DNA from 2 places in the Streptomyces sp. RFCAC02 genome. Region 2 is predicted to be linked to the other one. Evidence: riboswitches for the same ligand, from Rfam matches in the RefSeq annotation. Region 2 holds a riboswitch; the other holds the start of a gene.
The links. Region 2 has a riboswitch for cyclic di-AMP ahead of EMA09_RS13035 (M23 family metallopeptidase). Riboswitches for the same ligand answer to the same signal wherever they lie in the genome.
Positions count from the first base shown of each region.

Region 1: linked by a shared signal. The riboswitch ahead of EMA09_RS19300 (LysM peptidoglycan-binding domain-containing M23 family metallopeptidase) and the one ahead of EMA09_RS13035 (M23 family metallopeptidase) in region 2 are both predicted to bind cyclic di-AMP.

Region 1 covers NZ_SAUH01000001.1:4,140,071-4,147,855, forward strand. Annotated here, with positions in the region: gene EMA09_RS19285 (5-(carboxyamino)imidazole ribonucleotide synthase) at 1-890, shown strand, start outside; gene purE (5-(carboxyamino)imidazole ribonucleotide mutase) at 887-1,423, shown strand; gene EMA09_RS19295 (dipeptidase) at 1,420-2,625, shown strand; cyclic di-AMP (ydaO/yuaA leader) riboswitch at 2,945-3,162, shown strand; gene EMA09_RS19300 (LysM peptidoglycan-binding domain-containing M23 family metallopeptidase) at 3,166-3,939, shown strand; gene EMA09_RS19305 (ABC transporter permease) at 4,054-4,872, opposite strand; gene EMA09_RS19310 (ATP-binding cassette domain-containing protein) at 4,869-5,858, opposite strand; gene EMA09_RS19315 (TetR/AcrR family transcriptional regulator) at 5,983-6,747, shown strand; gene EMA09_RS19320 (acyl-CoA dehydrogenase family protein) at 6,791-7,785, opposite strand, start outside.
Region 2 covers NZ_SAUH01000001.1:2,804,930-2,812,714, forward strand. Annotated here, with positions in the region: gene EMA09_RS13015 (PrsW family intramembrane metalloprotease) at 1-554, shown strand, start outside; gene EMA09_RS13020 (hypothetical protein) at 436-1,623, opposite strand; gene EMA09_RS13025 (DUF3578 domain-containing protein) at 1,732-2,832, opposite strand; partial or broken gene EMA09_RS13030 (aldo/keto reductase) at 2,891-3,837, opposite strand; gene EMA09_RS13035 (M23 family metallopeptidase) at 3,991-5,157, opposite strand; cyclic di-AMP (ydaO/yuaA leader) riboswitch at 5,169-5,337, opposite strand; gene EMA09_RS13040 (metalloregulator ArsR/SmtB family transcription factor) at 5,631-6,011, shown strand; gene EMA09_RS13045 (cation diffusion facilitator family transporter) at 6,011-6,928, shown strand; gene EMA09_RS13050 (transglycosylase SLT domain-containing protein) at 6,991-7,716, opposite strand.

The sequences.
Region 1 (7,785 bases), 1.3 Mb from region 2:
GCATCCCGGTCCGGCCCGGGCCCGACGCCCTGGTGCACGCGCAGGACAAGGGCGTCATGCGCGCCCGCCTCACCGAGCTGGGCATTCCCTGCCCGCGCCACCGCGTGGTGGCGGACCCGGCGGACGTCGCGCGGTTCGCGGCCGAGGTCGGCGGGTTCCCCGTCGTGCTGAAGACGGTGCGCGGCGGTTACGACGGCAAGGGCGTGTGGGTCGTGCGCGACGCGGAGCACGCCGCGGCCACGACCGAGCCGTTCCGCGCCGGGGTCGCGGTCCTGGCGGAGGAGAAGGTCGACTTCGCGCGCGAGCTGGCGGCGAACGTCGTGCGCTCCCCGCACGGCCAGGCCGTCGCCTACCCGGTCGTGGAGTCCGTCCAGGTCGACGGCGTGTGCGACACCGTGATCGCGCCCGCGCCCGGCATCGACCCGGGCCTGTCGCTCGCCGCCCAGGAGCTGGCGCTGCGCATCGCGTCCGAGCTCGGCGTGACGGGTCACCTGGCGGTCGAGCTGTTCGAGACGCGCGACGGCCGGGTCCTCGTGAACGAGCTGGCCATGCGGCCCCACAACTCCGGCCACTGGACGCAGGACGGCGCGGTCACCTCCCAGTTCGCGAACCACCTGCGGGCCGTCCTCGACCTCCCGCTGGGCGACCCGCGCCCGCGCGCCCCGTGGACCGTCATGGCGAACGTCCTCGGCGGCGACTTCCCCGACATGTACCAGGGCTACCTGCACTGCATGGCGCGCGACCCCGCCGTCAAGATCCACATGTACGGCAAGGACGTCAGGCCGGGCCGCAAGGTCGGCCATGTGAACAGCTATGGCGACGACCTGGCCGAGGTGCGCGAGCGCGCCCGCCACGCCGCCGACTACCTGCGAGGAGTCATCACCGAATGAGCGCCGCAGCGACGGACGGCGGCGCCGCGCCGCTGGTCGGCATCGTCATGGGGTCCGACTCCGACTGGCCGGTGATGCGGGCCGCCGCCGACGCGCTGGACGAGTTCGGCGTCCCGCACGAGGTGGACGTGGTGTCCGCGCACCGCATGCCGCACGAGATGCTCGCGTACGGCGGGGCGGCGGCCGACCGGGGGCTGCGGGCGATCATCGCCGGCGCCGGCGGCGCCGCGCACCTGCCGGGCATGCTGGCGTCCCTCACGCCGCTGCCCGTCATCGGGGTGCCCGTGCCGCTGAAGCACCTCGACGGCATGGACTCGCTGCTGTCCATCGTGCAGATGCCCGCGGGCGTGCCCGTCGCCACCGTCTCGATCGGCGGCGCGCGCAACGCGGGGCTCCTCGCCGTCCGCATGCTCGCCGCGCACGACGAGGGCCTCCGGATCCGCATGCGCGCCTTCCAGGAGGGGCTGCGCGAGCAGGCCACGGAGAAGGGCCGCCGGCTGCGGGCCGCCCGCGCCGGCGGGGACGCCGCGTGAGCGGGGACCGGCTGGCGGAGGCCCGCGCGCTGCTCGCCGACGCCCCCGTCCTGGACGGGCACAACGACCTGCCGTGGGCGCTGCGCGAGCAGGTGGGGTACGACCTCGACCGGCTCGACATCGCCGGCGACACGTCCGGCCGGCTGCACACGGACCTCGCGCGCCTGCGGGCGGGCGGGGTCGGCGGGCAGTTCTGGTCGGTCTACGTCGCGGCCGAGTACGCGGGGGAGCGCGCCGTCAGCGCCTGCCTGGAGCAGATCGACGCGGTCGACGCCCTGCTCGCGCGGTACCCGGACGCCCTGCGGCGCGCCCTGACCGCCGACGACGTGGTGGCGGCGCGGGCCGAGGGCCGTGTCGCGTCCCTCATGGGCGCCGAGGGCGGCCACAGCATCGCCAACTCCCTCGGGACCCTGCGCGGGCTGTACCGCCTGGGCGTCCGGTACATGACGCTCACGCACAACAGCACGATCGACTGGGCCGACTCCGCGACGGACGCGCCGCGCCACGACGGGCTGAGCGCGTTCGGCGAGGAGGTCGTGCGGGAGATGAACCGCCTCGGCATGCTCGTCGACCTGTCGCACGTCGCGCCCGCCACCATGCGCGACGCCCTGCGCGTGAGCGAGGCGCCCGTGCTCTTCTCGCACTCCTCGGCGCGCGCCGTGTGCGATCACCCGCGCAACATCCCCGACGACGTGCTCGCCGCGCTGCCGGGCAACGGCGGCGTGGCCATGGCGACGTTCGTGCCGCAGTTCGTGCTGCCCGGTGCCGCCGAGTGGACGGCCGGCGCGCGGGAGCACCTGCGGGAGCACGGTCTCGGCGCGCTGGACACGACCCCGGCGGCGATGCGCGCGCTCGCGGAGTACGAGGAGCGCCGTCCCCGTCCGCGCGCGACGGTGGCGACGGTCGCGGACCACCTGGACCACATGCGGGAGGTCGCGGGCGTGGACCACCTGGGTCTCGGCGGCGACTACGACGGCACGGCGTACCTGCCGGACGGCCTGGAGGACGTCGCCGGCTATCCGCGGCTCGTCGCCGAGCTCCTGGAGCGCCGCTGGTCGGCGGCCGACATCGCGAAGCTGACCTGGCACAACGCGCTCCGGGTCCTGCGGGACGCCGAGGCCGTCGCGCGGGACGTGTCGGCCCGCAGGGGGCCGTCGTTCGCGACCATCGAGCGGCTGGACGGCCGTCCCGCCGGGGCATGACAACCTCGGGGCAAATCGGGCATTAACCCCCCAAGTGGTCGGCTGTGACCGGCCCGTGACCGACCTCACTCGCCCCCTCGCCCGCAGGTGGTCGCCGCGTGACGCGCGTTGACCGGAAACGCCCCATCGAGCCGCCCCGCCTGGGGACTTGACGCAGCGTCACTGAGCCCGACCGCGACCGTGAGTGACATTGTCCGCGCTCAAGGTGAACGTTCGTGTCGCGGAGTGGCGTTGGTCATGCCCTCTGTGTGCCCCTGTTGCTTGTGTTGTCCGAATTGATCGGCTTAACGTGTCGCCGCGCCGCACCTCCGCGGCGCGCCGCTCCCGGACGCCGAATCCTGTCACCGGAGGCGGAGACGCAGAACCCTTCCGTATGACAGGAGCGGGGGACCCACTTCCGCCGGTGCGATCCGTCGCCACCGGCTCGGGGTGAAGCCGCCGACGACCGCCGGGCACAGCAGTGCCCCGGTCCGGGGCGGCCGGGCATCTCCGGCCCGAACCCGACAGCTCACCTCGCAGGCGCTGGAGAGGAGCACACCTATGTCCGCACGCGGACGTCACCGCCGCCAGCGCGCCCGTCGCCTCTCGCGCGTCTCCCTGCTGCTCACCGCCGGCGGCGCCGGCGTCGCCCTGCCGCTGGTCGCGGCGGGCGGGGCGAGCGCCGCGACGCCCGAGACGTACACCGTCCAGGCCGGCGACAGCCTCTACCGCATAGCCGCCGACCTCGACGTGGACGGCGGCTGGCAGGCCCTGTACGACGCCAACAAGGACGCGATCGGCACCGACCCGGCCCTCATCCACCCCGGTGAGACCCTGACGCTCGACGCCTCCGCCGCCGGCGGGGACGACAGTGCCGACGCCGCCGCCACCGCCTCGACCACCGCCGCCGACGCGGGCGACACCGCCTCGACCGGGTACGCCGCCCCGGTGGCCGGTGTCCAGGGCTCCGGGTACGGCACCGCCGGTTCCCTGTGGGCCTCCGGCCACCACACCGGCGCGGACTTCCCCGTCGCGACCGGCACCCCGGTGTCCGCCATCACCGACGGCGAGGTCGTCGCCGCCGGCATGGTCAGCAGCTACGGCAACCAGGTCGTCATCAAGCACGCCGACGGCCACTACAGCCAGTACGCCCACCTGTCGTCGATCTCCGTCTCGGTCGGCGAGAGCGTCAGCACCGGCCAGCAGATCGGCCTCTCCGGCGCCACCGGCAACGTCACCGGCCCGCACCTGCACTTCGAGGTGCGCACCGGTCCCGACTACGGCTCCGACATCGACCCGATCGCGTTCCTCGCGGAGCACGGCGTCACGGCCTGAGTGACGCGCGCGCCGCGCGGCCCGTCCCCGCGCGGCGCCCGTCCCGGGAAAGGGAGGGGCGGGTTCCGGCAGCCGCCGGCACCCGCCCCTCCGCCGTTCCCGCCGCCGGGCCGGTCAGCGGCCGAGCGCCTGGAAGCGGCGCACGGACAGCGGCGCGAAGACCGCCGTGAGCACGACCGGCCACAGGATCGCGAGCAGCAGCGCGTGGTCCGACGCCCAGGTCCCGCCGACCACGCCGGGGTTGCCGAACAGGTCGCGCAGCGCGGTGACCGTGGCGGACAGCGGGTTCCACTCCGAGACGGCGCCCAGCCAGTCGGGCATCAGCTCGGGTGACGTGAAGACGTTCGACAGGGCCGTCAGGGGGAAGGCCAGCGGGAAGACGATGCCGCCGACCATCTCCTCGCTGCGCACCACCAGGCCCATCCAGATCCCGATCCAGGTGATCGCCACCCGCAGCAGGAGCACCAGCGCCAGGGCGAGCAGCACCCGGCCCACGCCGCGGTGCCACTCCCAGCCGACCAGCAGGCCGCAGACCACCACGACCGCCAGCTCCACGAGCGCGCGCAGCAGGTCGGCCAGGCTGCGCCCCACCAGCAGCGCGGAGCGGGCCATCGGCATGGAGCGGAACCTGTCCACGACGCCGCGCGACACGTCACCCGCCATCGCCGATCCGGTGGCGCCCATGCCGTAGAGCATCGTCATCGCGAAGACGCCGGGCACGAGGAACTCCCGGTATCCGCCTCCGCCCGCCACCGACATGCCGCTGCCGAAGACGTACCCGAAGACCAGGACGAACATGATGGGCAGCGCGAAGTAGAGCACCGCCTCCTCCGGCTGGCGCACCACGTGGGCCATGTACCGGCGGGTCATGATCAGGCCGTCCGCGGTGGCCGACCGCCGCCGCAGGGACTCGTTCGCCGTCGTCGCGCTCATGCCGCCCGCTCCTCGCTCGCGCGCTGCTGTGTGGTGTGGCCGGTGAGGTGCAGGAACGCCTCGTCCAGCGTGGGACGCCGGGTCCCGATGTCCTCGATGGCGATACGGGTGCCGTGCAGCGCGCGCACGACTTCGGTCAGCGCGTGGACATGGTCCGTCACCGGGGTGCTCACGCGCCGGGTGTCGGGGTCGGTCTCGGGCTGCTCGCCGGGCGCGGTGACCCGGCCGAGCAGGGCGGCGACATCGGCGAGGTCGGCGGCGTCGCGGACGACGACCTCGATCCGGTCGCCGCCCAGGCGGGCCTTGAGGTCGTCGGCCGTGCCCTCGGCCACGACGCGTCCCGCGTCGATGACGGAGATGCGGTCGGCGAGCTGGTCGGCCTCCTCCAGGTACTGGGTGGTCAGCAGCACGGTCGTCCCGTCGGCGACGAGGGACCGGACGGCGTCCCACACCTGCGTGCGGCTGCGCGGGTCGAGCCCGGTGGTCGGCTCGTCGAGGAACAGGACCTCGGGCGTGCGCACCATGCTGGCCGCCAGGTCGAGGCGCCGCCGCATGCCGCCCGAGTACGTGCCCGCGTTGCGGCCGGCCGCCTCGGTGAGGCCGAAGCGTTCCAGCAGTTCGTCCGCCCGGCGGTGGGCGGCGCGGGGGCGCAGCCGGTGCAGGCGGCAGAAGAGGACGAGGTTCTGCCGGCCGCTGAGCATCTCGTCGACGGCGGCGTACTGGCCGGTGAGCGCGATGCGCGCCCGTACCTCGTCGGGCCGGCGGGCCACGTCGAAGCCGCACACCTCGGCGCGGCCGGCGTCGTGGCGCAGCAGGGTCGCCAGTGTCCGGACGACGGTGGTCTTGCCGGCGCCGTTCGGGCCGAGCAGCCCGTGCACGGTGCCGGCCGGGACGGTGAGCGAGAGGCCGTCGAGCGCGGTGTTCCCCTTGTTCTTGCCGCCATACCGCTTGCGCAGCCCATCGGCTGCTATGGCGTGATCCGCCATGAGATGCCCCCAAGCAACTGTGTACGGCAGAAACTGTTTATGCCGTAGACTCGGTGTACACCATACACAGTTTTAGGATGGCGTCAAACGGCGACCGCCGGCCGGGCGAGGGGAAGGAACGGGGATGGCGACCGAGCCGAAGGGCGGACGGGACCCGCAGTACCTGCTCGATCTGCTGTGGCGCACGCACCGGCCGGGGAGGCGGGGGCCGCGCGGCAGCCTCACGCTCGACCAGATCGTGGCCGCCGCGATCGAGGTGGCGCGCGAGGTGGGGATCGCCGGCCTCTCGATGCGGAAGGTCGCCGAGCGGCTCGGCGTCACGACCATGTCCCTCTACCGGTACGTCCCGTCGAAGGACGATCTGCTCGACCTCATGTTCGAATCGGTCACGGGGCAGCCGGACGCCGACGACTGGCCGACGACCTGGCGCGAGGGCCTGGCCGCCTACGCCCTCGCGATGCGCGAACTGATGCTGGCCGACGACTGGCTGCTCGACATCCCCATCGGCGGCCCCCCGATGGGGCCGAACAACCTCGCGTGGATGGAGGCGGCGCTCTCCTGCATGCAGGACTCGGGCCTCACCGAGGACGAGAAGCTCGGCGTCCTCATGGTCGTCAGCGGATTCGCGCTCAACGAGGTGCGCCAGGAGGTCTCCCTCAAGCGGGCCGCTCCGCGCACCGGCGTCGCCTACCAGGAGTGGGGCGCGGCGTACCAGCGCATGCTGGGGCGCGTCATCGACGACCCCCGCTACCCGGCCCTCGCCCGCCTCGTGCGGAGCGGTGTCTTCGACGACGACCGGTCCACCCCGGAGCAGGACTTCCTCTGGGGTCTTTCCTTCATCCTCGACGGGGTGGCGGCGACGCTCGCCGCCCGCGCGGCGGCCGGCTGATCGCGCCGCGGCCCCCGGGCGGGGGGCCGCGGCGGAGGCGCCGTTACGGCAGGTTCCTCGCCATGACGAGGCGCTGGACCTGGTTCGTGCCCTCGTAGATCTGCGTGATCTTCGCGTCGCGCATCATGCGCTCCACCGGGTAGTCCCGCGTGTAGCCGTAGCCGCCGAGGAGCTGCACCGCGTCCGTCGTGATCTCCATCGCGGCGTCCGAGGCGAAGCACTTCGCCGCCGCGCCGAAGAACGTGAGGTCGCCGTCGTTCCGCTCCGACTTAGCCGCCGCCGCGTACGTGAGCTGCCGCGCCGCCTCCAGCTTCATCGCCATGTCCGCGAGCATGAACTGCACGCCCTGGAAGTCCCCGACCGGCCTGCCGAACTGCTTGCGCTCCCGCACGTACCCCTTGGCGTAGTCCAGCGCCCCCTGCGCGATGCCGACGGCCTGCGCCGCGATCGTGATCCGCGTGTGGTCCAGCGTGCGCATCGCCGTCGCGAAGCCCGTGCCCTCCTCGCCGATCATCCGGTCGGCCGGGACGCGCACGTGGTCCAGGTACACCTCGCGGGTCGGCGAGCCCTTGATGCCGAGCTTCTTCTCCGGCGCGCCGAACGACACCCCCTCGTCGTCCTTCTCCACGACGAACGCCGAGATCCCGCCGCGCGTGCGCTTGTCCGGGTTCGTGACGGCCATGACGGTGTAGTAGTCGGAGACGCCGGCGTTGGTGATCCAGCGCTTCACACCGTTCAGGACGTACGCGTCGCCGTCGCGCACGGCGCGGGTGCGCATGCCGCCGGCGTCCGAGCCCGCGTCCGGCTCCGACAGGCAGTAGGAGAACATCGCCTCGCCCCGCGCCAGCGGCGCCATGTAACGCGCCCGCAGCTCGGGCGACCCGGCCAGCAGCACCGGCAGCGACCCCAGCTTGTTCACCGCGGGGATGAGCGACGAGGACGCGCACACCCGCGCCACCTCCTCGATCACGATGACGGTGGCGAGGGCGTCCGCGCCCGCCCCGCCGTACTCCTCCGGCACGTGGACGGCGTGCAGGT
Region 2 (7,785 bases):
ACGCGTCGACGGCCCTGTCGTTCTTCGGCTTCGCCGGTGTCTACACGCTCGTGATGCTGCCGGTGTTCGCGCTGCTGAGCCGCCTCGCGGTGCGGGAGCGCCGGCGCCAGCTGCGGACCGTCCGCCGCACGCTCCCCCTGTACGAGGAGGCCGGGTGGTTGCGCGCGGGCGAGGCAGCGGCGCTCGGCTCGATGCGCGAGCGGGCGCGCAAGCGGCGCGCGGCCCGCAGACGCGCCGGTGCAGCGGGCGCGCGCGCCGTCGCGGCGTACCAGACCGCGGCGGCCGAGCTGGCGCTGCTGCGCGAGCGCGCCGACCGGGGCACCGCCGGCGACACCTTCCCCGCCGCGGAACGCGCCCTGCTCGACCGCCTGTGGCTGCTCGGCGACCGGGGTGGTCGCGGGCCGCGGCCGGAGGACGGCGGGGCCGGGGGGCGGGTCAGCGCAGCGAGGTCAGGAGGCCGTCCGTCCGCCGGGCGTGCGCGCGTATCCACTGCGCCTCCTCGGGGCGCAGTTGCCCCGGCAGGCCGAAGCCGACCAGGTCGACGCGCTCGCTGACGTCGAGGAAATCGAGCAGCCGCGCGACCGTGAACGCCGTGCTCGCGTCCACGGCCCACCGGGACTCGCCCATGAGCGCCGGGTCGCGGACGGGGCGTGCGAGCGTGCGGTCCCCGACGTACTGCTGCGCGCCGGGCACGAGCCGCTCCCGTACCGCCGTGCGCCACTCGGACGGCTTGTCGGCGAGGACCAGGCGCGTCGTGACGGTCCTGCGCCACCCGGGGCCGTCGCTGCGGTGCGAGACGGCGTGGACGTCGGCGCGTTTCCCGGTGCCCTCGGGGTGCGTGCGGAACGAGTCGAGGCGCACGACCACGTCGTACCGGTCGATCTCGGCCCCGAGCCCGCCGGCCGCGACACCCTCGCCGTTCGCCACGACGACGACGCTGCGACCCTCGACCTGGCCCCGGAAGTCGCCGACTCCTATGGGCGCGCCGCCGCCGAGCAGCGGATCGTCCATCCGGCCGTCGGTGGCGAGCCTGCTGTAGGTGCCGAACGCCTCGGCCAGCAGGCGCGTGCCGGGGTCGGCCGCGCCGGTCTCCGCGAGGCGGCGTTCCATCTCGGCGGTGAGGGCGGCCCGCACGTCGGCGGCCGGCCGCTCGCGCAGCAGCGCGTCCGGCACGACGGCGTCGGCCGCGGTGAGCGCGGCGCGCTTCTCCCGCAGCAGCGCGACGCGGCGGGCGATGTCCTCGGTCCCGCCACCGGCGAGGTCTTGGTACCGCTCGTACGCCTCGACGGCCTCGGTCTCCCGCCCGTCCGCCTCCAGCGCGCCCCCGCGGAGCCGCCACGCCCCCTTGGACCGGCTGCGCAGGGCGACGGCGGAATCGGCGACACGCCGCGCGAGCCGCACCTCCCCGGCGTCGAGGGCGCACTGCCCGGCCCGCAGCAGGGCGTCGAAGGCTCGCTCGGCGGACGGCTCATGGGCGGAGTGCTCGACGACCAGCGCACCGATCGCGGCGACGAGCGCCGCATCCCGGCCACCACCGGCCACATACGCGGCACACTCACGGACACACGGGGTGAACAGATCCTCAGCACGCGCGACACTGCCGGGCCGCAGCCTGAACTTCATACCCCCGACCCTGCACGACGAACGACGCACAACAGGGTGCCCCACATGACACGAAGACACCACCGAGGTGAACATCTTCTAGCGGCGCCGGTCTCCTGAAGGGCTCGCTCACGGGTATAGAGGCTGCGGATCGACGATGTCCCACTTCTCAGTCGACCGTGAGCCCAGCCAACCGCCTGTGGTCTTCCAGACGGAGCCGATCCCGAGATGTTCTAGATAGGAGGAGTAAATACCTATCTCGTCCGTGAAAAGAGCGACCAGTCGCGGTTCTCTCCTCTCGTCCCGAATAAAGTGTCGATACTCCAGCAACTGCGCCACCGCTTCACGGACCGCAACGGTAACATTGCCCTCCCTGATGACCTTCGCTTCAATCAGCCAACTATCGAACTCCCTCTTCAAGATTAGATCACGCGGATGAACTTTCTCGGTTATCGGCGTGAATCCACGCAGGTAAACGTAGGAGCCAAATTCGCGTATGAGGGCCTCATGCCGACGCTTTTTACGGAGAGTCCGTTCCGCGATGCGAGCGAGGTAATCCGCGTCATTTTTCGGCTTGAAGTAATTCATAGTCCCGGGAGCACCCCACCCGCGATTCGGCGTCGGATCGCGTCGAGTAGGCGATGCTTCCCCCGGTTCGTGTACCGCAGGGCCAATCTCGACACGCGAAGCCGAATCAAGTAGATCGACTGCGGCCCACAAATCCGCCGCCAAGGTCTTCTCAGTGGGTAGATCAGCCAGGTCATAACGCTTGGCGGCGACACTAGCCGCCTCATAGGCACGCAGCCGCCAATCCTGCGGGCGCGACTGCAAAACGAGCTGGGAATCCCACCCCTCTAGAGCCTCTCCGAGAATTCCTCGCTGGATCGCAAGCGCGTTCTCCCGAAGCTGCCGCTGCAACCTAACCCCCCTTTTAAGGGTCTTCTCCAGGCCTTCCACTCCCTGCTGAAGCGACAGTGTCACCGCGCTAAGGTCCGGACTGAAGAGGTAAGCTAGGTAGAGTCCTTGACTAGAGCTATTTGAGATGTCTGGGTTGAACACTCCAACCCAGGGAGACAAAGCAGCCGCCCCATTGCCACCGAAACCCGCCGCACGTACGCCAGCCGGAAGAGGAAGCGGCATATCCGATATGGAGCGCAGAAGGTCTTGCGCATATATGCCCTTCTTCGTTCCAGCGGTCCTGTCATAGGACCGTGCTATGTCGCTCAGCACCTGACCGAGGGCAGTGCGAGTAGTCGAGTTCGCCATGACTCAGCCACCTTTCGTAGCTTCACTGGCGCGACGAGGCGTTGGCCAGGGTTGTGGACTCGTCGGGGGTCAGGGTGATCGTGGTTGACTCCAGGAGTGCCTGGAGCTGTTCTGGTGTGCGCGCGCTCGCGATCGGTGAGGTGATCGTCGGTTGGGTCCGCAGCCATGCCAGTGCGATCGCTGTCGGCGTTGCTCCGTGAGCGGTCGCGATGTCGTCGAGGGCGGCCAGGACGCGGCGGCCCCGTTCCGTCGCCAGGTGTCCGGCCGCGCGGGAGGAGCGGGCGCTGCTCACGTGGTGTCGGGGCGGTATTTGCCGGTGAGGAAGCCGGATGCCAGGGCCGAGTACGGCAGAGCCGCCAGACCGTGGTCGGCTGCTGTGGCCGCGAGATCACCTTCGTACGTCTCGCGCGAGACCAGGTTGTAGCGCGGCTGGATCGCCACATAGCGGGCCATGCGCTCCTGGGACGCGAAGTCCAGTGACGCCCGCAGCCGCGTGGCGGAGATATTGGAGGCGCCAAGGGCACGGACCTTGCCCTCGCGCACGAGGGCGTCGAGTGCTGTGACGATCTCCGGGACCTCAACCGACTCGTCGTCGGAGTGCGTGTAATAGAGGTCGATGTGGTCCGTGCCGAGACGGCGCAGAGACGCCTCGGCTGCGCGTTTGACCGTGGACGCGGACAGACCGCGGAAGTCCGGGTGACTGCCGACTTTCGTCGCGATCAGAACATCGTCGCGCCGGCCGCGGCGTGCGAGCCAACGGCCGATCAGGGTCTCCGACTCACCGCCCGAATTGCCGTCAGCCCAGGCGGAGTAGACATCAGCGGTGTCCACGATGTTGCCGCCGGCGTCCGCGTAGGCATCAAGGACAGCGAACGACTCCGACTCGTCCGCCGTCCAGCCGAACACGTTCCCGCCCAGACAGAGGGGGAAGACCTGGAGATCACCGACGGGACGCAGAGCAACGGTCATGCCGCCACCCTAGAACCCGAGACCGAGAGATCATACGACCGGCAGACGATCAGTTGATTCGGTACGGCGGGGTCGTCTTGCACACGCCTTCAGCGGAGGCATCGGGTGCCCGCAGCAGGGCACCCGAGCACTCATCGGCGCGTCGTGTCCTCGTCAGACGGAGAGGCCCAGGTTGCGCAGCCAGGTCAGGGGGTCGATCGGGTCGCCGCCGTCGGGGCGGACTTCCACGTGGAGGTGGGGGCCCGTCGAGTTTCCGGTGGAGCCCACCAGGCCGATCTGGTCGCCCGTGGTGAGGGACTGGCCGGCCGACACGCTCATCGAGGACAGGTGGCAGTACCAGAGCTCGGTGCCGTCCTCCAGCTCGACGATCACGCGGTAGCCGTAGGAGCCGGCCCAGGCGGCTTCCTGGACGGTGCCCGTGTGGATGTTCTTCACGGGGGTACCGGTGGAGGCGGCGAAGTCCTGGCCGGTGTGGTTGGAGGCCCACATCGTGCCGGACTGGCCGAAGCCGGAGCTGAGGCGGTAGTCGGAGAGGGGGAGGGTGTAGCTGGCGGCGAGTTCGCGCAGACGCCGCTCCTCCTCCTCGCGCTCCCTGGCTTCCTCCGCGGCCTGGCGTTCCGCCTCGGCGGTGGCGGCGGCCTCCTCGGCGGCGGCCTCGCGGGCCGCGTCGAGGGCGGCCGCGGCCGTGCGCGTGTCGACGGCCGTCTCCTGCTGATCGGCCTGCTGGAGGATACGGGCGCGCAGCGCGGCACCGGCGTCCTCGCGGGCCTGCTCGGCCGCGGCCTCGTCCGCCGCCTCATCGGCGGCGGAGTCGGCGCCCGGGTCGGGCAGCATGTCGCCGACGACGGGGATCGCGCGGAGCTGGTCGGCCGCCGCGTCCACGCCGGGGACGGCGGCCGCGCCGTCGTCGTTCGCCGAGGCCATGCCGCCGGCGCCGACCGCGGCGATGACGCCGACGCCGAGAACGGCCCGGCTGCGGGCGATCGTGCCGCCGCCCTTGCGCGCCACACGGTGCCGGCCGCGGAGCGGGAGGAGCGTCTCCTCGCTCGGGTTCCACTCGGTGCGGGGCTCGTCGTCGGTGGCGAGGGGGCCGAAGTACGCCGGGGCATCGGCCGTGTCGGCGATGTCGGTCGGGTGCGCCGGGGGGAGGTCGGGGTGGCTGCCGTAGGTGCCGTACGAGCCGCCGAAGGCGCTGTGCTGGTGGGCGATGCCGTGCGTGCCGTGCGCCGGGCGGACGGCCGTGTCGTGCAGATCGTACGGATCGAGGAGGTGCGCCCCGGGGCGGGTGTCCTCGACGGAGGCATGCCGGTTCGACGCCACGGAGGCGTTCTCCTTTCCTTCCCCTCGCCTACCGGGTTAGCTGACGGGTTCGGAGCAGGAAGGTCTCCTACGGGCGGCCGACGGCGGTGGCCTGCGGCTGTCCGATTCACCCCAGGTGGTTGGTTCCCCGGTTCCTTCGAGTGCAGTTGTTCCGCACGCCGGATTCGGCGACGCAGCACGGTGCCGCCCTCGCGACGGCACTGACGACCGCGCTGCGTTATCGAACGTTAATAGACGGAGGCGTGTGATTCCAAGCCTTCGCGGCAAGCAACCGGGAAAACCCGCCGGGCAATTCGGCGCGCATCACGGCCAACCGGGGCATCCCGGCGGGGGGATGTGCCGCATCTCGCATTCTGACGGTGTGTCAGTCGTTATGCGGAGCGCGCCCCCGCGGGCACGAGCGGTGACGACAAGGGGAACGGTTGTCGTCACCGCCTTTGACAGCGGCTCCCGGGCGGCCCCACTCTTCACATGTGAACATCTCTTCAGACGTCGTGGACGGCGAGCGGGTCAGGGCCGTCGCCGCGCGCATGCCGTCCGCGCGGGACATCGCCGACACGGCGGACGTGTTCGGTCTGATGGCCGACCCGGGCCGGCTCCGGTTGCTGGTCGCCCTCCGGGACGGCGAGCTGTGCGTCCGCGACCTCGCCGCCGTCACCGGGCTGAGCGAGTCCGCGACCTCCCACGCCCTGCGGCTGCTGCGCGCCCACCGCGTCGTCGCCGCGCGCAGGGCGGGCCGGGTCGCGTTCTACCGGCTGGACGACACGCATGTCGCGACGCTGCTCGACCTCGCCGTCGAGCACATCGGGCACGCCGCTCCCGACAGTTGCGACGGGCACGGGGAGCACGGCTGATGGGGCACGGACACGACCACGGCGCCGCCGCGCTCTCCGCGAGCGGGCGGCACCGGTGGCGGCTCGCGGTGGCCTGCGCGCTGATCGCCGCGTTCTTCCTGGTGGAGCTCGCGGCGGGCCTCGCCGCCGGCTCGCTGTCCCTGCTGTCCGACGCGGGCCACATGGCCGCCGACGTCGTGACCCTGGGTGCAGCCCTGGTCGCGACCCGCATCGCGGCCCGGCCGGACGCGACGGGACGCCGTACGTACGGCTCCTACCGCGCCGAGGTCTTCGCGTCCGGGCTCGCGGTGCTGCTGATGTGCGGGGTGGCCGTGTACATCGTGGCGCAGGCGATCGGGCGCATCGGCGACGGCGGTGACGCCGGGGTGGACAGCGGGCCGATGCTCGTGGTGGGCGCCGTGGGCCTCGCCGTGAACGTCGCCGCGCTCGTGCTGCTGCGGGCCGGGGCCGCGGAGAGCCTGAACGTGCGGGGCGCGTACCTGGAGGTCGTGGCCGACACCGCGGGGTCCGTCGGGGTGCTGGTCGCGGGCTGGCTGGTGGCGGCCACGGGGCACGCCGCGTGGGACACGGCGGTCGCGGTGGCGATCGGCTGCTTCGTGGTCGTCCGCGCCCTGATGCTGGGGCGGCAGGTCCTGGCGGTGCTGGCGCAGCACGCCCCGGAGGGCATGGACCTGGACGCGGTGACGGAGGACCTCGCGGGGATCGAGGGCGTCACGGATGTGCACGATCTGCACCTGTGGACGCTGACCTCGGGGATGCCGGTCGCGACGGCGCACCTGGTGGCGCGGGAGCAGGCGGACACCCACGCCGTGCTCGACCGCGCGCGGGACGTCCTGCGGCACCGGCACGGGGTGGCGCACGCGACGCTGCAGGTCGAGCCGGCCGGGCACCGGGGGTGCGACGAGCTGGGGTGGTGATCCCGGACATGCGGGTGCGGGCCGGGGTGGCCGGCCCGCGTGGGGTGGTGCTGGGGGGGTGGTCAGTATGCGCTGTTGACGTTGTCCATGGAGCCGTAGCGGTCGGCGGCGTAGTTGCAGGCGGCGGCGATGTTGGCGACGGGGTCGTAGATGTTCTCGCTGGTGCCGTCGACGTGGTACTGCTCGAAGGTGGGGTCGATGACCTGGAGGAGGCCCTTGGAGGGGATGTTCTCGTGGGCGTTGGTGTCCCACATGTTGATGGTGAGGGGGTCGCCGCTGGACTCGCGCATGAGGTTGCTGTAGATGCCGTCGTAGGTGCCGGGGATGTCGTTCTTCTTCATGACGTCGAGGGCTTCGTTGATCCAGTCCTCGATGTCGTCCTGGGAGGCGGGCTCGGGGGAGGGCTGGTCGGTGCGGTCGATGGTGACGAGGGTGCCGTCGTCGGTGTAGTGGGCGCCGCGGCCGACGGTGCCGACGTCCGCGCTGGAGGCGGTGTCCTCGACGGTCTTGCTGTCGGCCGTCTTGCTGTCGGCCGTCTTGGTGTCGGTCGTCTTGGTGTCGGCGGTCTTGGTGTCGGCGGTGTGGGGCTTGGCGGGGGTGGTGGTGTCGGTGGTGTCGGTGGGGGTGAAGGCGGTGGCGGTGGTCTGCTCCGCGACGCGCTCGACGGTGGGGGAGTCGTTCTGGGCGGCCTGGGCGGTGCCGGGGATGAGGGAGACGGCCGCGGCCGCGGTGCCGGCGGTCAGGACGCCGGCGAGGGTGAGCTTGCGGGGGGTGGTGTTCGCGGTCATGGGACGCACCTCGTTCCAGATCGGGACATACCTGGTGGTTCCGGACGATCGCCATGGTGGGAGGCGGCT